Regions from separate parts of the Lelliottia sp. EB106-05-01-XG201 genome, predicted to be linked through region 3. Evidence: predicted binding sites of a transcription regulator. Region 3 holds the regulator's gene; each other region holds the start of a gene.
What was found. The regulator PurR, encoded in region 3, represses purine synthesis genes. The targets are predictions, from matches to a motif close to CANGCAAACGTTTGCNTG.

Region 1: a site for PurR is predicted at 4,534-4,551, ahead of glyA (serine hydroxymethyltransferase). Genes of this name have one in related genera too.
Region 2: a site for PurR is predicted at 5,165-5,182, ahead of cvpA (colicin V production protein). Genes of this name have one in related genera too.

What each region holds. Positions count from the first base shown of each region.
Region 1 covers NZ_JBYTDV010000001.1:1,278,075-1,285,136, reverse strand. The annotation lists gene AC3WS9_RS06050 (alpha-galactosidase) at 1-191, shown strand, start outside; gene AC3WS9_RS06045 (OprD family outer membrane porin) at 264-1,682, shown strand; gene chiQ (ChiQ/YbfN family lipoprotein) at 1,710-1,892, shown strand; gene AC3WS9_RS06035 (DUF2569 domain-containing protein) at 1,983-2,477, opposite strand; gene AC3WS9_RS06030 (DoxX family protein) at 2,649-3,071, shown strand; gene glyA (serine hydroxymethyltransferase) at 3,164-4,417, opposite strand; gene hmpA (NO-inducible flavohemoprotein) at 4,722-5,900, shown strand; gene glnB (nitrogen regulatory protein P-II) at 6,006-6,344, opposite strand; gene glrR (two-component system response regulator GlrR) at 6,425-7,062, opposite strand, start outside.
Region 2 covers NZ_JBYTDV010000001.1:1,454,438-1,461,499, forward strand. The annotation lists gene AC3WS9_RS06815 (aspartate-semialdehyde dehydrogenase) at 1-400, shown strand, start outside; gene truA (tRNA pseudouridine(38-40) synthase TruA) at 403-1,215, shown strand; gene AC3WS9_RS06825 (DedA family protein) at 1,248-1,907, shown strand; gene accD (acetyl-CoA carboxylase, carboxyltransferase subunit beta) at 2,062-2,967, shown strand; gene folC (bifunctional tetrahydrofolate synthase/dihydrofolate synthase) at 3,037-4,305, shown strand; gene dedD (cell division protein DedD) at 4,295-4,990, shown strand; gene cvpA (colicin V production protein) at 5,238-5,726, shown strand; gene purF (amidophosphoribosyltransferase) at 5,762-7,062, shown strand, end outside.
Region 3 covers NZ_JBYTDV010000001.1:2,639,374-2,646,435, reverse strand. The annotation lists gene punC (purine nucleoside transporter PunC) at 1-331, opposite strand, end outside; gene punR (DNA-binding transcriptional activator PunR) at 447-1,358, shown strand; gene purR (HTH-type transcriptional repressor PurR) at 1,377-2,402, opposite strand; gene cydH (cytochrome bd-I oxidase subunit CydH) at 2,699-2,788, shown strand; gene AC3WS9_RS12445 (MFS transporter) at 2,958-4,124, shown strand; gene sodB (superoxide dismutase [Fe]) at 4,164-4,745, opposite strand; gene AC3WS9_RS12435 (C40 family peptidase) at 4,868-5,635, opposite strand; gene grxD (monothiol glutaredoxin 4) at 5,976-6,323, shown strand; gene rnt (ribonuclease T) at 6,405-7,058, opposite strand.

The sequences.
Region 1 (7,062 bases), 1.4 Mb from region 3:
TTTCACTGGTGAGCCGCGCCTCGGCCCCCCTGCGCAAAATTCACCTCGCCGGGCTGGATCCTGACGCGCAGTACAAACTGGACGATCGGCTTCTGGGCGGAGATGAGCTGATGTATCGCGGGATCTTCGTCGACCCGCCGCTTAGCCGGGATTACGTCAGCCGCATCTGGCACTTAAGGCGTCAGCCTTAACATTCGGGGGCGTCCGCCCCCTTCATCGTGCTGTTCTGATTATCGATCTTCACATGGAAGAGGAGTAACCCTATGCACTTTTTGCGCCCTACTGCGCTGCTTGCCGCCCTGTTTGTGAGCTTGACCACACTGACCTTTTCAGCCCCCGCGAAGGCGGAGGGATTTGTTGATGATTCCCATCTCACCGGCGGGATTTACTATTCCCAGCGCTATCGCGATAAGCGCGATATGACCGTCGGCAGCGAGGATTATGGGCATTACGTGGAAGATCTCCACCATGCCACCTTTAACGCCAATCTCGATTTCGTCTCCGGGTATGCGGCGGATCTGATTGGGCTCGACGTGGCCGGTTTTGCCGCCGCCAACCTCGCCACCGGCAGTGCGGCGCATCCGAACGAAATCAGCCTCAGCTCGGCCAATCAGCGCTGGGGCGAGGACTGGTCCGGCGATAAGGGCGGTTTCAACCTCTATAAAGCAGCCCTGAAAATGAAGTATGACGATTACTGGATGCGCGCGGGCTACATTCAGCCGTCCGGCCAGACGCTGCTCGCCGTGCACTGGGGCTTTGTGCCCGGTGCCTATCAGGGCGCAGAGATTGGCGGTAACTGGGACTTTGGCGAGCACGGCGCGCTGTCGAGTTCTTACCTGTGGTCGGATAAATACAAAGCCCCGTGGTACACGGAGATGTACGAGTTCCGGGCAGCGGATAACACCACCAAAATCGATTACGTTCACTCCCTTGGCCTGCGGTACGACTTTAAAAACAAGCTGGTGCTGGAGGCCTCGATGGCTCAGGCGGCGGATTTTATGGATCAGTATTTCGGCAAAGTATCGTACAGCTTCCCGGTGGCCGGAAATGACCTTCGCGTCAGCTATCAGTTCTACGGCGCTAAAGACAAAGTGGGCGATAACACCATCGCCGCCTACGGTTCGGTCAACGATGAGTACGACGGCCTGGCCTGGCTGCAGGGCATCACCCTCGGTTACACCCTGGATACGCTGGATTTTCGCCTCGAAGCCCAGACCGTAAAAGCAGACGGCAATCAGGGCTTCTTACTGCAACGTATCACCCCAGCCTATGCGAGCTCTAACGGACGACTGGATATCTGGTGGGATGCGGCCTCTGACTTTGATGCCAACGGGGAAACCTCGGCCTTCGCCGGAGTGACCTATGACCTGAAAAATTACGATCTGCCCGGCTGGGCGATTGGCGCGGGCTACGCCTACGGCTGGAACGGTAAACCCTGCACTACCTGTACCGTCGACGGCAAACTGGCCGATCAGAGCCAGCGCATCGATGAATCCGCCTGGACATTCAATATCGCCCACACGGTGCAGACCGGCCGCCTGAAAGGCACGCTGTTTAATCTGCACTACATCAACTACGACAACCACGGCAGTAACCCCAACTACAGCGGCGGTTACAACAACATGTTCCAGGACGAAATCGATATCAAATTTAACGTGATTGCGCCATTCACGATCTTTTAATCGCCGACACTGCACAGGAGAAAAGTGATGAAAATAAGTGGCATAGTGATGAGCATTTTACTGCTGGCAGGCTGCCAGACCCCACCGTCAGAACGGACCCCGGAGACCATTTCGCCGACGGATTATCAGGCCTGTATTCAGGCCGCCAAAAGCGGGAACGGCGCGGAAAGCGAGGCGAAGTGTGAGAGGGTGATGGAGGATACGCGCTAAGGGTTAAGCGGCTGATTATTTGGTCTTATGGCGGAAGTATTTACCCGATACAGAAAAAATGATCGGTATCGGGTATTTATAAAGGACGCACTAGCGACAGAATACCTCGTTAATGCGTTCTGATTTCAGGAAATAAGGTATCCAGATGACTGCCGCTATTACAGATGTCGTTGCAAAAGAGATATCTTTGCTATTCATCTTTGCGTCGTAAAAACAGACTGGAATACCATAATAATAGAGAACAGATATCATTCCGGCCAGATAATAAGCAATCATCAAGATGCGAGTATGTTTTTTCTTTTTAAAAAAGCACCAGCTTGCACATACGGTTATCACGAAGTGAAGTATCGTCAAGGCCATATAGCCAGCATCAAACCAGTTTATCCTGTTGGCATAGGGCCAGACACCGATCATCGCCGCGATAATCCCTAGCACGCCTAAGAGTAACAGGCCGAGGTTAATCGTTAATCCCGCAGCGGGAAGATACAGAAATCCATTAATTTGCTTCAAAAAAACACGTTCACACGGGTCGCAAAGCCCTGACCCTTTATTGGCTTCCTGCTGCTGACATTCAATGCAATGCATGTGTATTCCCTTACCAAAGAAAAAAGCGGATTTTACACACCTCCCGTATGCAATGCCGCAGTCTCAGGAATTAAAATCACTCATTTGTCTGATTCGGGATCAAAACACGAATGGCGATTTCACGAGTTGTGTATTAGCTTTAAAATATGCCCCCTCAATAACGAGCCTGCCATGAACACTCTACGCTATTTCGATTTCGGTCAGTCCCGCTCGCTGGTTCTGCTGATTGCACGTATCGCGGTTGTTGTGTTGTTTATTATTTTTGGTATTCCGAAAATGACCGGGTTTGATGGAACGGTGCAATATATGACGTCCCTCGGCGCACCGATGCCGATGCTGGCGGCGATTATTGCGGTGATCATGGAAGTGCCCGCCGCGATTTTGATTGTGCTCGGATTCTTTACCCGACCGCTGGCGGTGTTATTCGTCTTCTATACGCTGGGGACGGCGGTGATTGGTCACCATTACTGGGATATGAGCGGCGATGCGGTGATGCCGAACATGATTAACTTCTACAAGAACGTCAGTATTGCCGGGGCGTTTCTGTTACTGGCGGTAACCGGGCCGGGGGCGATATCGATTGACCGTCGGTAAAACCCTGCCCGATGGCGCTTCGCTTATCGGGCCTACATTCGCAGACAATAAAAAAGGCCGCTTACGCGGCCTTTTTTAATTGAAGCAATAACTTACGCGTACACAGGGAAACGTGCGCAGATATCCAGCACTTTACCTTTGATACGTTCGATCACAGCTTCGTCGTTGATGTTGTCGAGAACATCACACATCCAGCCAGCCAGCTCTTTCACTTCGGCTTCTTTGAAACCGCGGCGAGTCACAGCCGGAGAACCAATACGGATACCGGAGGTCACAAACGGGCTCTTCGGATCGTTTGGAACGCTGTTTTTGTTGACGGTGATGTTAGCACGACCCAGCGCGGCATCAGCTTCTTTACCGGTCAGGTTTTTGTCCACCAGATCCAGCAGGAACAGGTGGTTCTCAGTGCCGCCAGAAACCACTTTGTAGCCGCGGTTCAGGAACACTTCCACCATTGCTTTGGCGTTTTTGGCAACCTGCTGCTGGTAGACTTTGAACTCTGGCTCCATCGCTTCTTTCAGCGCCACTGCTTTGGCCGCGATTACGTGCATCAGCGGGCCGCCCTGTGCGCTTGGGAACACGGCAGAGTTCAGTTTCTTATACAGATCTTCGTCACCGCCTTTCGCCAGGATCAGGCCGCCGCGCGGACCCGCCAGGGTTTTGTGGGTGGTGGTGGTCACGACGTGCGCGTGTGGAACCGGGTTCGGGTAAACGCCTGCCGCGATAAGACCAGCAACGTGTGCCATATCCACGAACAGGTATGCGCCGATGCTGTCTGCGATTTCACGCATTTTTGCCCAGTCAACCACGCCGGAGTAAGCAGAGAAACCACCGATGATCATCTTCGGTTTGTGGGTCTGCGCCTGCTTCGCCATGTCTTCGTAGTCAATTTTGCCGGACTCATCAATACCGTAAGGGATGATGTTGTACAGTTTGCCGGAGAAGTTAACCGGGGAACCGTGAGTCAGGTGGCCACCCTGCGCCAGGTTCATACCGAGAACGGTATCGCCCGGCTGCAGCAGCGCGGTGTAGACCGCGAAGTTAGCCTGAGAACCAGAGTGCGGCTGAACGTTAGCGTAGTCTGCGCCGAACAGCTCTTTTGCACGGTCAATCGCCAGTTGTTCAACGATATCAACGTATTCGCAACCGCCGTAGTAGCGCTTGCCCGGGTAACCTTCTGCATATTTGTTGGTCAGCTGAGAACCCTGCGCCTGCATCACGCGCGGGCTGGTGTAGTTCTCGGAGGCGATCAGTTCGATGTGCTCTTCCTGACGTACTTTTTCCTGCTCCATAGCCTGCCACAGTTCGGCATCATAATCGGCAATGTTCATTTCACGCTTTAACATCCGCATCTCCTGACTCAGCTAACAATAAAATTTGGCCTAAAAAAGGCTGTCCTGATAGACGACGGGCAACAGTATAACCGAATAGTGTTGCGATAACAGGTCTTGACAAAGGATTTTACGCAAACGTTTACCTCCACGCCACGCAAGGGTTTGAGGAATAAAGACCTCGTGCTTTTCAATGGATTTCTTTTCAGGTTTGTGATGCAACTATTTCATGATGCAAAGAACCATTTACAACACAGGGTTATTTTTTATAAGATGCATTTAAAATACATCATTAAAATAACCGTCAAAGGAAGTTGCTATGTTAGACGCTCAAACCATCGCTACAGTGAAAGCCACCATTCCCCTGCTGGTCGAAACCGGCCCTAAACTCACCGCCCATTTTTACGATCGTATGTTTGCGCATAATCCGGAGCTCAAAGAGATTTTCAACATGAGCAACCAGCGCAACGGCGATCAGCGCGAAGCCCTGTTTAACGCCATCGCCGCCTATGCCAGCAATATTGAAAATCTGGCTGCGCTGCTGCCTGCCGTTGAGAAAATCGCCCAGAAGCATACCAGCTTCCAGATTCAGCCCGAGCAATATGACATCGTCGGCGGCCATCTGCTGGCGACGCTGGACGAGATGTTCAGCCCGGGTCAGGACGTGCTGGACGCCTGGGGTAAAGCCTACGGCGTGCTGGCCGGCGTGTTTATCAATCGTGAAGCGCAGATCTACAGCGAGCACGCCACAAAAAACGGCGGCTGGGAAGGCACGCGCGCGTTCCGTATCGTGGAGAAGACCCCACGCAGCGCGCTTATCACCAGCTTTGAATTTGAGCCGGTCGACGGGCAGCCGGTCGCGGATTATCAGCCGGGCCAGTATCTCGGCGTGTGGCTGAAGCCTGAAGGCTTCCCGCATCAGGAAATTCGTCAATATTCTCTGACTCGTCAAGCGAACGGCAAAGGCTATCGCATTGCGGTGAAACGTGAAGACGGCGGTCAGGTCTCTAACTGGTTGCATAACCACGCCAGCGTTGGTGATGTGGTGCATCTGGCGGCTCCGGCGGGTGATTTCTTTATGGCGGTGGAAACGAATACGCCGGTGACGCTGATCTCAGCGGGTGTCGGACAAACGCCGATGCTGGCGATGCTGGATACCCTCGCGGCGTCAAACCACAGTGCGCAGGTTAACTGGTTCCACGCGGCACAAAACGGCCAGGTACATGCTTTTGCTGACGAAGTGAAAACGCTGGGTGCCACGCTGCCGCGCTTCGCGTCTCACGTCTGGTTTAATCAGCCTGAAAGCGGAGACCGGTTTGATAGCGCAGGGCTGATGGATTTACGGACTCAGGAAGGGTTGTTCAGCGATCCGGCGATGCAGTTTTATCTTTGCGGTCCGGTCGGGTTTATGCAGTTTGCAGCGGGTCAGTTGGTTGAGCTGGGTGTGAATGCAGAGCAGATTCATTACGAATGCTTTGGTCCGCATAAGGTTCTGTAAGCCAAACAAAGCCGGGTGGCGCTGCGCTTACCCGGCCTACTCGCTGAGATTTTGTAGGCCGGGTAAGGCGAAGCCGCCACCCGGCAATCACAACGGAGCTAAGGGTTAAATCGCCGCGTCGTCTTCTTCACCCGTACGAATACGGATCACGCGCGCCACATCAAAGACGAAGATCTTGCCGTCACCGATTTTACCGGTCTGCGCCGTGCGGATAATGGTATCCACGCAGGTATCCACGATATCGTCGGTCACCACAATTTCGATTTTCACTTTCGGCAGGAAATCCACCATGTACTCTGCGCCACGGTACAACTCGGTATGACCTTTCTGGCGACCAAAGCCTTTCACTTCGGTGACTGTCATCCCGGTGATACCGACTTCCGCCAGCGCTTCACGCACATCATCCAGTTTGAAAGGTTTAATAATCGCATCAATCTTTTTCATGGTGGGTCCTTAAACGCTCGCCTGTCTGTAGCCTCGTAATCGATTGCTCACAGTATCATAGTCAGTCAAATTTTGCGGTACTACTCTTTAAAATCGTTCGCTTCCAGCTCGTGGCGCGACAGCAGTTTGTAGAACTCGGTGCGGTTACGTCCGGCCATGCGCGCGGCGTGGGTGACGTTGCCTTTGGTGATCTGCAGCAGCTTGCGCAGATAGTTGAGCTCGAACTGGTTACGCGCTTCGACGAAGGTCGGCAGCGCCGTGTTTTCGCCCTCCAGCGCCTGGTCCACCAGCGCATCGCTGATCACCGGCGAAGAGGTGAGCGCCACGCACTGCTCGATCACGTTCACCAGCTGACGCACGTTGCCCGGCCAGCTGGCGGTCATCAGACGTTTCATCGCATCGGTTGAAAACGCGCGTACGAAAGGTTTATGCCGATCGGCCGACTGACGCAGCAGATGGTTTGCCAGCAGCGGAATATCTTCTGAACGCTCGGCGAGTGCGGGGATTTTCAGGTTCACGACGTTGAGGCGATAGTAGAGATCTTCGCGGAACTCTTTGCGCTCCATCGCTTTCGGCAGATCGCGGTGCGTTGCGGAAATGATGCGCACGTTGATGTCGATATCCCGGTTACTGCCGAGCGGGCGCACTTTGCGCTCCTGCAACACGCGCAGCAACTTCACCTGCAGCGGCGCGGGCATGTCACCAATCTCATCGAGGA
Region 2 (7,062 bases), 1.2 Mb from region 3:
CGATCGCGAAGGCAGCGTGCGTGAAGAGCGCCGTATCGTCGATGAAACCCGCAAAATTCTGCAGGATGATGGTCTGATTATCTCCGCCACCAGCGTGCGTGCGCCGGTCTTCTATGGTCACGCGCAGATGGTGAACTTCGAAGCCCTGCGTCCGCTGGCGGCGGAAGAAGCGCGCTATGCGTTCGAGCGCGGCGAAGATATCTCTCTGAGCGAAGAGACCGATTTCCCGACTCAGGTTGGCGATGCGACAGGCAACGCGCGTCTCTCCGTGGGCTGCGTGCGTAACGACTACGGCATGCCTGAGCAGGTGCAGTTCTGGTCTGTGGCGGACAACGTACGTTTCGGCGGCGCGCTGATGGCGGTCAAAATCGCTGAGAAGCTGGTGCAGGAGTATCTGTAAGGATGTCTGAAGTGGAACACAAGCCAGTGCATAGAATTGCCCTCGGGATTGAGTACGACGGCAGCAAATATTATGGCTGGCAGCGTCAGAATGAAGTGCGTAGCGTCCAGGAAAAGCTGGAAAAAGCGCTCTCTCAGGTGGCGAACGAACCGATCGGCGTGCTGTGCGCCGGTCGTACCGATGCAGGCGTACACGGTACGGGCCAGGTGGTGCATTTTGAAACCACCGCGGTGCGTAAAGATGCGGCGTGGACACTGGGCGTAAATGCGAATTTGCCTGGTGACATCGCGGTGCGCTGGGTGAAAGATGTGCCGGATGATTTTCACGCGCGTTTCAGCGCCACGGCCCGTCGCTACCGCTACGTTATCTACAATCAGCGTCTGCGTCCGGCAGTGTTAAGCCAGGGCGTGACTCATTTTTATGAGCCGCTGGATGCCGATCGTATGCATCGTGCCGCGCAGCATCTGCTCGGTGAAAATGACTTTACCTCGTTTCGCGCGGTCCATTGCCAGTCGCGCACGCCGTGGCGAAACGTGATGCACATTACCGTCAGTCGTTATGGCGCGTATGTGGTGGTGGATATCAAAGCCAATGCCTTTGTACATCATATGGTGCGGAATATTGTGGGCAGCCTGATGGAAGTAGGCGCCGGACACCAGCCGGAGAGCTGGATTGCAGAACTGCTGGCAGCGAAGGACAGAACGCTTGCGGCAGCAACGGCGAAGGCGGAAGGGCTGTATCTGGTCTCGGTAGATTATCCGGATCGCTTTGACCTTCCAAAACCGCCAATGGGCCCGCTATTTTTAGCGGACTAACGCAGTTGCAATTCAATTAAGGCTTAGACAATATGGACTTAATACGTTTTCTCATTGATTTCATCCTGCATATCGATGTTCATCTGGCGGAGCTGGTCGCGCAGTACGGCGTATGGGTGTATGCCATTCTGTTCCTGATTTTGTTCTGTGAAACCGGCCTGGTCGTCACGCCGTTTTTGCCGGGCGATTCCCTGCTGTTTGTCGCGGGCGCGCTTTCTGCTTTGCCGACCAACGATCTCAACGTCCACCTGATGGTGGTGCTGATGATCATTGCGGCTATTGTGGGCGATGCGGTGAACTACACTATTGGGCGGGTATTCGGTGAACGGCTGTTCAGTAATCCGAACTCGAAGATTTTCCGTCGCAGCTATTTAGACAAAACGCACGCATTCTATGAACGTCATGGTGGCAAAACCATCATTCTGGCGCGTTTTGTGCCGATCGTCCGCACGTTTGCCCCCTTTGTGGCGGGAATGGGACATATGTCCTATCGTCACTTCGCGGCCTATAACGTGATTGGTGCGCTGCTGTGGGTGCTGCTGTTTACCTACGCGGGCTACCTGTTTGGCGATCTGCCAATCGTGCAGGAAAATCTTAAGTTACTGATTGTTGCCATTATTGTGCTCTCAATCCTGCCGGGCGTTGTCGAAATTATTCGTCATAAACGTGCGGCGGCAAAGCAAGCGAAGTAAGTACGCATTTGCGGTTCGACCACTTTTTTATCCAAAGTTTCGGGCTGTTATGTTTTAATGTGCAACATTCATGGTCTGTTTGTGGCAAAAATGGCATTATGCGCCGCTTACAGCAAAACTGGCATACGACCAGGTTCAGGCAGAAAGGTTATCAATGAGCTGGATTGAACGAATTAAAAGCAACATAGCCCCAACCCGTAAGGCGAGTATTCCTGAAGGGGTGTGGACCAAGTGTGACAGCTGCGGCCAGGTCTTGTACCGCGCTGAGCTGGAACGCAATCTTGAGGTGTGCCCGAAGTGTGACCACCACATGCGTATGTCGGCGCGTAATCGCCTGCATAGCCTGCTGGATGAAGGTTCCATGGTTGAACTGGGTAGCGAACTTGAGCCAAAAGATGTACTGAAGTTCCGTGACTCCAAGAAATACAAAGACAGACTGGCTTCTGCTCAGAAAGAGACCGGCGAGAAAGACGCGCTGATCGTGATGAAAGGCACCCTGCACGAGATGCCGGTTGTCGCTGTGGCCTTTGAGTTCTCCTTTATGGGCGGCTCAATGGGTTCCGTCGTCGGTGCGCGTTTCATCCGTGCCGTTGAGCAGGCTCTGGAAGACAACTGCCCGCTGATCTGCTTCTCCGCCTCCGGTGGTGCACGTATGCAGGAAGCGCTGATGTCACTGATGCAGATGGCGAAAACCTCTGCAGCGCTGGGCAAAATGCAGGAACGCGGTCTGCCGTATATCTCCGTTCTCACCGACCCTACCATGGGCGGCGTATCGGCGAGCTTTGCGATGCTGGGCGATCTGAACATCGCTGAACCGAAAGCGCTGATCGGCTTTGCCGGTCCACGCGTTATCGAACAGACCGTGCGTGAGAAACTGCCGCCGGGCTTCCAGCGCAGTGAATTCCTGATCGAAAAAGGCGCTATCGACATGATCGTTCGCCGCCCGGAAATGCGCCTGAAACTGGCAAGCATCCTGGCGAAGCTGATGAATCTGCCGTCGCCAAGTCCGGACGAACCGCGTGAAGGCGTGGTCGTGCCGCATCAGGAACCCGAAGCCTGATAACTCAAAAAGGGCAGGGCCAGACGGCGCTGCCCTTTTGCTTTCTAACCTAAAATGAAAGTGCGTATCATGGAAAAACAAATGATTCCCCAAGCCACGTCACCCCTGGTCACGTGGCTTTCTTATCTGGAAAATCTCCACAGTAAAACCATCGATATGGGACTGGACCGCGTGAGCCAGGTCGCTGCGCGTTTAGACGTCCTCAAGCCCGCGCCGTTCGTCTTCACCGTGGCGGGAACCAACGGCAAAGGCACAACCTGCCGCACCATCGAATCGATGCTGATGGCCGCCGGTTACAAGGTGGGTGTTTACAGTTCTCCGCATCTGGTGCGCTACACCGAGCGCGTGCGTGTGCAGAATACCGAGCTGCCGGAATCGGCGCACACCGCCTCTTTTGCGGAAATCGAAGCCGCGCGCGGTGAGATTTCGCTCTCCTATTTTGAGTACGGGACGCTCTCCGCCCTGTGGCTGTTCAAACAGGCACAGCTGGACGTGGTGATCCTCGAAGTCGGTTTAGGCGGACGCCTGGACGCCACTAACATGGTCGATGCCGACGTCGCCGTCGTGACCAGCATCGCGCTGGATCACACGGACTGGCTGGGGCCAGACCGCGAAAGCATTGGTCGCGAAAAAGCGGGCGTTTTCCGCGCCAACAAACCTGCCGTGGTGGGTGAGCCGGATATGCCGAACACCATCGCCGATGTGGCGCAGGAGAAGGGGGCGCATCTGATGCGCCGCGGCGTTGACTGGCAGTATGAGGTGTCGGCTGAGGGCTGGCGCTTTAGCGATGCTCAGGGCGTGCTGGATAATCTGCCGTTGCCGCAGGTTCCGCAGCCGAACGCCGCTACCGCGCTGGCGGCCATTCGCGCCAGTGGACTGGCGGTGAGCGAACAGGCGATCCGTGACGGTATTCAGAATGCGCTTCTGCCGGGACGTTTTCAGATTGTCAGCGAGTCTCCGCGTCTGATCCTGGACGTGGCGCACAATCCCCATGCCGCGGCCTACCTCGCAGAACGACTCAAATCCCTGCCAAAAACCGGGCGAGTGCTGGCGGTTATCGGTATGCTTCATGATAAAGATATTGCTGGCACGCTGCCCTGCATGGAGAGTGTCGTCGATTGCTGGTATTGTGCTCCACTGGAAGGCCCACGGGGCGCGTCTGCCGAACAGTTGATGGAACATCTCGCGCAGGGCGAAGCTTATGAAAACGTGGCGCTGGCATGGCACGCCGCGATGGCGGATGCTAAACCTGAAGATACCGTGCTGGTGTGTGGATCGTTCCACACCGTAGCGCATGTCATGGAAGTGATGGAGGCGGGGAGAACCGGTGGCAAGTAAGTTTCAGAACCGTTTAACAGGAACCATTGTGCTGGTTGCGCTGGGAGTGATTATCCTCCCGGGACTGCTCGACGGGCAGAAAAAACATTATCAGGATGAGTTCGCGGCGATCCCGCTGGTGCCGAAACCCGGCGATCGCGACGAGCCCGACATGCTGCCTGCGGCCACGCAGGCGCTGCCTGCTCAGCCTCCGGAAGGGGCGGCAGAAGAGGTGCGTGCCGGAGATGCGGCGGCACCGTCGCTCGATCCCTCTCGTTTGACGGCAAGCAACACCGGCGAACTGGACCCAGTTCCGGAACCGGTCGTGCAGCCTAAGCCTGCCGCGAAACCGGCGGACAAGCCCCAGCCGAAACCACAGCGTGATAAAGCCAGCGAGCAGATTGCCGCTGCGGCAGAAGCGCCGCCGGAAAAACCGGTTCAGGAAGAGAAACCTGCGCCGACCGGGAAAGCGTACGTGGTGCAGCTTGGGGCGTTGAAAAATGCCGATAAAGTCAATGAAGTGGTGGGTAAACTCCGCGGGGCAGGATATCGGGTTTACACTTCACCTTCGACGCCGGTGCAGGGTAAAATCACCCGCATTCTGGTCGGCCCGGATGCCTCGAAAGATAAGCTGAAAGGGTCGCTTGGCGAGCTGAAGCAGATCTCCGGGTTGAGCGGTGTGGTGATGAATTATAGCGCGAACTGATAGGCGCTTACTGCCCTCACCCTAACCCTCTCCCCATAGGGGAGAGGGAACTGATCGGTGCGGTCTTTTCTCCCTCGCCCCTTTGGGGAGAGGGCCGGGGTGAGGGGCAAAAGAACGGACGGCGTTGAGCATTTTTTCAGCGCCTTTTTTATTTACGCGCGGGAAGGAAATCCCTACGCAAACGTTTTCTTTTTCTGTTAGAATTCGCCCCGAACTGGATGACAGGGCGTTTAATCGTGGGACACATATGGTCTGGATTGATTACGCCATCATTGCGGTGATAGGTTTTTCCTGTCTGGTTAGCCTGATCCGTGGCTTTGTTCGTGAAGCGTTATCGCTGGTGACATGGGGTTGTGCTTTCTTTGTTGCCAGTCATTACTACACTTACCTGTCTGTCTGGTTCACGGGCTTTGAAGATGAACTGGTCCGAAATGGAATCGCCATCGCGGTGCTGTTTGTCGCGACGCTTCTCGTCGGCGCTATCGTGAACTACGTGATAGGTCAGCTGGTCGAGAAAACCGGTCTGTCAGGAACGGACAGGGTACTGGGGATCTGTTTTGGTGCGCTGCGAGGCGCGCTGATCGTGGCAGCGATTCTGTTCTTCCTTGATACCTTTACCGGGTTTTCAAAAAGCGAAGACTGGAGCAAGTCCCAGCTGATTCCACAGTTCAGCTTCATCATCAGATGGTTCTTTGACTATCTGCAAAGCTCGTCGAGTTTCTTGCCCAAAGTGTAATCACTTTGAGATGTGGCTTAACGAGGAAAAGACGAATGTGCGGTATTGTCGGTATCGCCGGTTTCATGCCGGTAAACCAGTCTATTTATGACGCGTTATCGGTGCTTCAGCACCGTGGCCAGGATGCAGCAGGCATCATTACCATTGATGCCAACAACTGTTTCCGTTTACGCAAAGCGAATGGCCTGGTCAACGATGTATTTGAAGCCCGCCATATGCAGCGCCTGCAGGGCAATATGGGGATTGGCCACGTTCGTTATCCTACTGCTGGCAGTTCCAGCGCCTCTGAAGCACAACCTTTCTACGTCAACTCTCCGTATGGCATCACGCTTGCCCACAATGGCAACCTGACCAACGCGCACGAGCTGCGTAAAAAGCTGTTTGAAGAGAAGCGTCGCCACATTAACACCACCTCTGATTCTGAAATCCTGCTCAATATCTTTGCCAGCGAGCTGGATAACTTCCGCCATTACCCGCTGGAAGCAGACAACATTTTTGCCGCCATTGCCGCGACCAACCGCCAGATCCGTGGCGCGTATGCCTGCGTGGCGATGATTATCGGCCACGGTATGGTGGCGTTCCGCGACCCTAACGGCATCCGTCCGCTGGTGCTGGGTAAACGCGATCTGGGCGATGGCCGTACCGAGTACATGGTCGCCTCCGAAAGCGTAGCGCTGGATACTCTGGGCTTTGAGTTCCTGCGCGACGTCGCACCGGGCGAAGCTGTCTACATCACCGAAAAAGGCCAGCTGTTTACCCGCCAGTGCGCGGAAAACCCGGTCAGCAATCCGTGCCTGTTCGAATATGTGTACTTCGCCCGTCCGGACTCGTTCATCGACAAGATTTCCGTGTACAGCGCGCGTGTGAACATGGGCACCAAGCTCGGTGAGAAGATTGCCCGTGAGTGGGACGATCTGGATATCGACGTGGTCATCCCGATCCCGGAAACCTCCTGCGATATCGCCCTGGAAATGGCACGAATCCTGGGTAAACCGTACCGTCAGGGCTTCGTGAAGAACCGCTACGTGGGCCGCACTTTTATCATGCCGGGCCAGCAGCTGCGTCGTAAGTCCGTGCGTCGTAAGCTCAACGCCAACCGCGCTGAGTTCCGCGATAAGAACGTGCTGCTGGTGGACGACTCCATTGTGCGCGGCACCACGTCTGAGCAGATCATCGAGATGGCGCGTGAAGCGGGTGCGAAGAAGGTCTATCTGGCCTCTGCTGCGCCGGAAATTCGCTTCCCGAACGTCTACGGAATCGACATGCCGACCGCCAACGAGCTGATTGCTCACGGTCGCGAAGTGGATGAGATTCGCCAGATCATCGGCGCTGACGG
Region 3 (7,062 bases):
CGGCACACACGCCGAATGCCTGGATAAAACGCAGTACCAGAAGCCAGGTCGCATCGCGCACCCAGAGCATGCCCAGACAGCCGACGGCAAAAATCGCCAGACCTAAGAGTAAAATCGGTTTACGACCGTAGCGGTCGGAGAGCGGCCCCCACAGCAGCTGCGCGAAGGCAAAACCGGCGAGGAACAGGCTCAGGCTGGCGCTGATGGCGGCGGCTGGGGTCTGTAAATCCGCCTGCATCGCGGCAAACGCGGGCAGGTACATGTCGGTGGCCAGGAAGCCCAGCACGCTTAAGCCGCCGAGCCAGACCAGGAATCCTTTGTTGGGTTGCATTGTTTTTATTTCCTAAAGAGGGCGGGTATTCACTGGCGCAGAGTGTAGGGAGTGCAAACTGCCTTGTGAAACGCTAATATTTGGTGGTTGCATTCAAAAATTTTGCAGGCAAAAAATGTGGTCTGAATATTCCTTAGAAGTGGTTGATGCGGTTGCGCGCAACGGCAGCTTTAGCGGCGCGGCCCAGGAACTGCACCGCGTTCCGTCTGCGGTAAGCTATACCGTGCGTCAGCTTGAAGAGTGGCTGGCGGTTCCGCTGTTTGAGCGCCGCCACCGCGACGTCGTCCTGACGCCTGCGGGCGTCTGGTTTTTGAAAGAAGGGCGATCTGTTATCAAAAAAATGATGATCACCCGCGAGCAGTGTCAGCAGATTGCCAACGGCTGGCGCGGCCATCTCGCCATTGCGGTGGATAACATCGTCAAACCGGAACGCACCCGCCAGATGGTGGTCGATTTTTACCGCCACTTCTCGGACGTGGAGCTGCGCGTGTCCCAGGAGGTGTTCAACGGCGTGTGGGATGCGCTCTCTGACGGCAGGGTGGAGATGGCGATCGGTGCCACGCAGGCGATCCCGGTGGGCGGACGTTATGCCTTTCGCGATATGGGAGCCCTGAGCTGGACCTGCGTCGTGGCGCGCGATCATCCCCTCGCCGCTATTGAAGGCCCGTTGAGCGATGACACGTTGCGCAACTGGCCGTCGCTGGTGCTGGAAGATACGTCCCGATCGCTGCCAAAACGCATCACCTGGCTGCTGGATAACCAGCGGCGGGTGGTGGCCCCTGACTGGGAAACCTCGGCGACCTGTCTTTCCGCAGGGCTGTGCGTCGGGATGGTGCCGGTGCATTTCGCGCGTCCGCGTATCGATCGCGGTGAGTGGGTGGCCTTAACGCTGGAAAACCCGTTCCCGGATGCGGCCTGTTGCCTGACCTGGCAGCAAAACGATATGTCACCGGCCCTGGCGTGGCTGCTGGAGTATCTGGGGGATAGCGAAACGCTGAACAGAGAGTGGCTGAAGGAGCCGGAATAACCGGCCCCTCAGAGGTGATTAACGGCGGTAGTCGCGGAACGGACCGTCGGCGACGGAGCGGCGCTCAATCAGGCGCGGGTGGACTTCAATCGACTGCGACTCTTCGCGTTTGCTGACGATGCGGTCCATCAGCATGTTGAAGGCCGTTTCACCCAGCGAGTCTTTCGGCTGGTGAATGGTCGTCAGCGCCGGGGTGAAGTAGCGGGCGTTGCGCACGTTATCGTACCCGATCACAGAAATGTCCTGCGGGACGCGCAAACCGAGTTCGTCGGCTGCGCAAAGCGCGCCCATCGCCATAATATCGCCGCCGATAAAGACCGCGGTCGGGCGATGTGACTGGGAGACAATCTGCTGCATCGCGCGATAGCCGGACTCCGGCTCGAAGTCGCCCTGCACGATCCAGTTTTCCGGCACCGTGATCAGCGCTTCTTCCATCGCTTTCATGAAACCAGCCAGACGGCCTGCGCCGGTGTTGCGCTCCAGCGGACCCGGGATCACGCCGATTTCGCGGTGGCCGCGTTCAATCAGGTAACGGCCCGCCATGTAGCCGCCTTCGAAGGCGTTGTCGTTCACGGAGTCGGTGAAATCGGCGCGGGTATCGCCCCAGTCCATCACCACCATCGGGATGTGACGGTACTCTTCCAGCATGGAGAGCACGGATTCCGGGTATTCAGAACACATCACCAGCAGGCCATCGACGCGCTTTTGCGCCATCATCGACAGGTAAGCGCGCTGCTTTTCCTGGCTGTTCCAGGCGTTGCCAAGGATCAGGGTGTAGCCCTTCTGGAAGCAGTTTTTCTCAACGGCTTCGATGATCTCCGCGAAATAGGCGGCTTCGCTGCTGGTCGCCAGCAGGCCGATCGATTTGGTGTGGTTCACTTTCAGGCTGCGCGCCACGGCACTCGGGGAGTAGTGCAGCTCTTTGATGGCAGCCCATACGGCGTTGCGCGTCTCTTCCGCAACAAAACGCGTTTTGTTAATTACATGTGATACGGTTGTAGTGGAAACGTTTGCGCGTTTCGCCACATCTTTAATTGTTGCCATTACATGTCACTCCAGACCATATCTTAAACTCCTGAAATACTTAAAGGTAAACGTTTGCCTTCTCTCACCCTTATCTCGCAATGTGAATTGCGATACGCCGGGAAAACGACTCAGAACGTCAGGAGGGGGTCAGTGGCCGGTACGCTTATAAATTTAGCGTGGAATTTTGTCTTATCTTGATGAAAAGGGGAAGAGCAAAAACGGTTATCAGTCTAAATCCAGGAAGATTTTTGGGGTAAACTGTGTAAAAATGAGCAAGCTCACTTTTCGTAAGGTGATTAAAAGGAGAAAAATTGATGAGTACCGATCTGAAGTTTTCGCTGACCACGACCGTTATTGTGCTGGCTTTGATTGTTGCAGCAGGTCTGACCGCAGCCCTGCACTGATTTAAGCGAGGGAGAGTTCTCTCCCTCGTCTCCTCTCCCTGATTGTTACCCATCCTGCAAAAATCTTTTGCTAATTTGTTAACTTCTCATTTTTTGTGATTGATGTCATGCTTTTGCCATCTTAGTCCCGTGTCGCGCGATGACGACGACACGGCATCCGGAGTTAACAATGAAAATCAATTTTCCCCTGCTGGCCCTGGCGATTGGCGCTTTTGGCATCGGCACCACCGAGTTTTCCCCGATGGGGCTGCTGCCCGTCATTGCTAAAGGCGTGGACGTCTCCATTCCAGCGGCGGGGATGCTCATCAGCGCCTATGCAATTGGTGTGATGATCGGTGCGCCGCTCATGACGCTATTGCTCTCCCATCGCGCCCGCCGCAATGCGCTGATCTTCCTGATGGCGATTTTTACCCTCGGCAACGTGCTGTCGGCGATTGCGCCGGATTACACGACGCTGCTGCTGTCGCGCATTCTGACCAGCCTGAACCATGGCGCGTTCTTTGGCTTAGGCTCAGTGGTGGCCGCGAGCGTGGTGCCAAAACATAAACAGGCGAGCGCGGTGGCGACGATGTTTATGGGCCTGACCATCGCCAACATTGGCGGCGTTCCGGCGGCGACCTGGCTCGGGGAAGTGATTGGCTGGCGAATGTCGTTCCTGGCGACCGCCGGGCTGGGCGTGGTGGCGATGATCGCGCTGTTCTTCTCCCTGCCGAAAGGCGAGGCGGGCGAGCGCCCGGACGTGCGCAAAGAGCTGTCGGTGCTGGTGCGCCCGCAGGTGCTGTCTGCCCTGTTAACGACGGTGCTCGGCGCAGGCGCGATGTTCACGCTCTACACCTATATCTCTCCCGTGCTGCATGACATTACCCACGCGACGCCGCTGTTTGTGACGGCGATGCTGGTCCTGATCGGCGTTGGCTTCTCACTCGGGAACTATCTCGGCGGCAAGCTGGCGGATCGCTCGGTTACCGGTACGCTGAAAGGCTTCTTAACCCTGCTGATTGTGATTATGCTCGCCATTCCCTGGCTGGCGCGTAACGAATTCGGGGCGGCCATTGCGATGGTGGTGTGGGGCGCGGCGACCTTTGCGGTGGTTCCGCCGTTGCAGATGCGCGTGATGCGTGTGGCACACGAAGCGCCGGGTCTGTCGTCGTCCGTGAATATCGGCGCGTTTAATCTCGGTAATGCGCTCGGCGCGGCAGCGGGTGGGGCGGTGATTTCGGGCGGGCTGGGATACAGCTTTGTCCCGGTGATGGGGGCGATTATTGCGGCTCTTGGTCTGCTGCTGGTTCTCACATCCGGTCGCAAACAGCCGGAACCGGCCAGCGTGACGGAATAAACCAAAAACGCAGAAGGGCAAAACCCTTCTGCGTGTCTCTTACGCGGCGAAGTTCTTCGCCACAAATTCCCAGTTAACCAGCGCCCAGAAGTGCTCAAGGTAGTTCGGGCGAGCGTTACGGTAATCGATATAGTAAGCGTGCTCCCACACATCGACGGTCATCAGCGGTTTCGCGCTGGTGGTCAGTGGGGTGCCTGCGTTAGAGGTGGAAACGATAGCCAGTTTGCCATCAGCCTCTTTCACCAGCCACGTCCAGCCAGAACCGAAGTTCTTGATTGCGGCGTCAGTAAACTTCGCTTTGAAATCTGCAAAGCTGCCAAACGCGGCATTGATCGCTGCAGCCAGTTCACCGGTCGGTTCGCCACCGGCGTTCGGGGCCAGGCAGTGCCAGTAGAACGTGTGGTTCCAGACCTGAGCCGCGTTGTTGAACACGCCACCTTCAGAGCTACGCACGATCTCTTCCAGCGTTTTGCCTTCAAACGCAGTGCCTTTCACCAGATTGTTCAGGTTAGTGACATAGGTCTGATGGTGTTTGCCGTAGTGATACTCCAGGGTTTCCGCGGAAATGTGCGGAGCCAGGGCGTCTTTTGCATACGGTAATGCAGGTAATTCGAACGACATTGCTTCTCTCCTTATTATAGTGTTGCACGCCAATAACCCTATTGAGTGCATGGATAGAGTAGCAAATTGAAAGGGTATGCAAAAGAGGAACTTACCCTGCCGACGGCGCGGCAGGGCAGGGATTAGCGAATGGTTTTCGGTGTCATCACGCGGCGCGCGCCAACGTAATGGCGAACCCAGTAGTCTTCGCTCAGGGAGGTGATTTGAATGTCCTGGCCGCTGCGAGGAGACTGAATGAATTTCCCGTTGCCGACGTAAACGCCCACGTGATCGGCAGTGCCGCGACCCTGGGTGCGGAAGAACACCAGATCGCCGCTCTCCAGTTCACCGCGATTAACCGACGCGGCATCGCGCAGGTGATACATCTCGTTCGCGGTGCGCGGAATGCGGAACTTCACCAGATCTTTATACGCGTAATAGACCAGACCGCTGCAGTCGAAACCGGTGCGCGGGGAGGTGCCGCCCCAGTGATACGGTTTGCCAATCTGACCCATCAGTTTGTTCATCGCGGTTTTTTGCGCTTTCTGCACGCGCACTTTATGCACCTCAGAGAGCTTCGCCGTTTTGCCCACTTTCACGCAGTTAGTTTTGTGTCCTTTACGCACGGTGCATTTTTCCGGAGTCACTTTTGCGGTGCGGGTCGGTTTGCTTCGGGTTTTACTGGTGAGGGCCTTACTGGAGGTGGACTGCTTGCGAGCGGTGGTGGTTTTTTTCTTTTCGCTTTTACTGGAGCTGGTGGTTTTTTTCTTACGTTCTGTGGTTTTCGCCAGGTGCGATTTCTGCACGGCAGAGTGCCGCGCCTGCTCGGAGGCGTTAGCCGCTGGCGTGAAAACAAGTGATGTAAATAGTAAAGCACAGAGCGTGATCGAGATTTTTGTTATCCGCGCCACTGAGCATTCCTCTGAATTAGGAGCAGGTCATCAATAATGCCTGCGTATGATTTACAAAGCCCGTCGATTCTAATCTAAAAATCTGCGAGAAGTTAATAGCATTTATCGGCAAAAAAGTCTGTTTCGTTAGCGAGTGCAAAAAAAAACGTCAGACTGTTACCTTATTGCTCACTCCTTAAGCGAAACCGCGCGCGGCTTAGGGTTAAGCTATCTTAGGAATGCAACTTCAGCAGACAACCGTTATGATATATACAGGTGACGAAAATGTTATTTTCCGATGTCTGTCTGACCCGCTACAATGTCAGACGAATGCCGTAACAGAAGTTTAAGGAAGCAAGACATGAGCACGACTATTGAAAAAATCCAGCGCCAGATCGCTGAAAACCCGATTCTGCTGTACATGAAAGGTTCACCGAAGCTGCCAAACTGCGGTTTCTCTGCACAAGCCGTGCAGGCTCTGTCTGCCTGTGGCGAGCGTTTTGCTTACGTCGATATCCTGCAGAATCCGGACATCCGCGCTGAGCTGCCAAAATACGCCAACTGGCCGACCTTCCCGCAGCTGTGGGTAGACGGTGAGCTGGTTGGCGGTTGCGACATCCTGATCGAAATGTATCAGCGTGGCGAACTGCAGCAGCTGATCAAAGAGACCGCTGCGAAGTACAAAACCGAAGAGCCAGACGCAGAGTAAGTTTGCTGCGGAGATAAAAAAAGCGACCTGAAGAGGTCGCTTTTTTTTTGCCGGGTGGCGCTGCGCTTACCCAGCCGACGATTAGTTATCTGTTTCGTCGCCCATCGGCAGCGGCCAGCCACCGAGACGCTTCCAGCGGTTCACAATCTCACAGAACAGTTCTGAGGTGCGTTCCGTATCGTACAGCGCCGAGTGCGCCTGGGTGCCGTCGAAATCAATGCCTGCGGTGATACACGCCTTAGAGAGCACCGTTTGTCCCAGCGCCAGCCCGCTCAGCGCGGCGGTGTCGAAGGTGACGAACGGGTGGAACGGGTTACGCTTGAGGGACGCGCGCTCGGCGGCGGCCATCATAAAGCTGTGATCGAAGGTCGCGTTATGCGCCACCATGATCGCGCGATTGCAGTTGCTGTCCTTCATGCCTTTGCGCACCATTTTGAAAATGGCGTGCAGGGCGTCGTATTCACTCACCGCGCCGCGCAGCGGGTTAGTCGGGTCGATGCCGTTAAAGGCCAGCGCTTCGGGCTGCAGGTTTGCGCCTTCGAAGGGTTCAACATGGAAATGCAGCGTGGTGTCCGGTGTCAGCCAGCCCTGTTCATCCATTTTCAGCGTGATGGCAGCGATCTCAAGCAGCGCATCGGTCTTAGCGTTAAATCCGGCTGTTTCTACGTCAATCACAACAGGATAAAAACCACGAAAACGGTCGCACAGACCGGTAAGTTGAGCGTTATCGGACATCAGG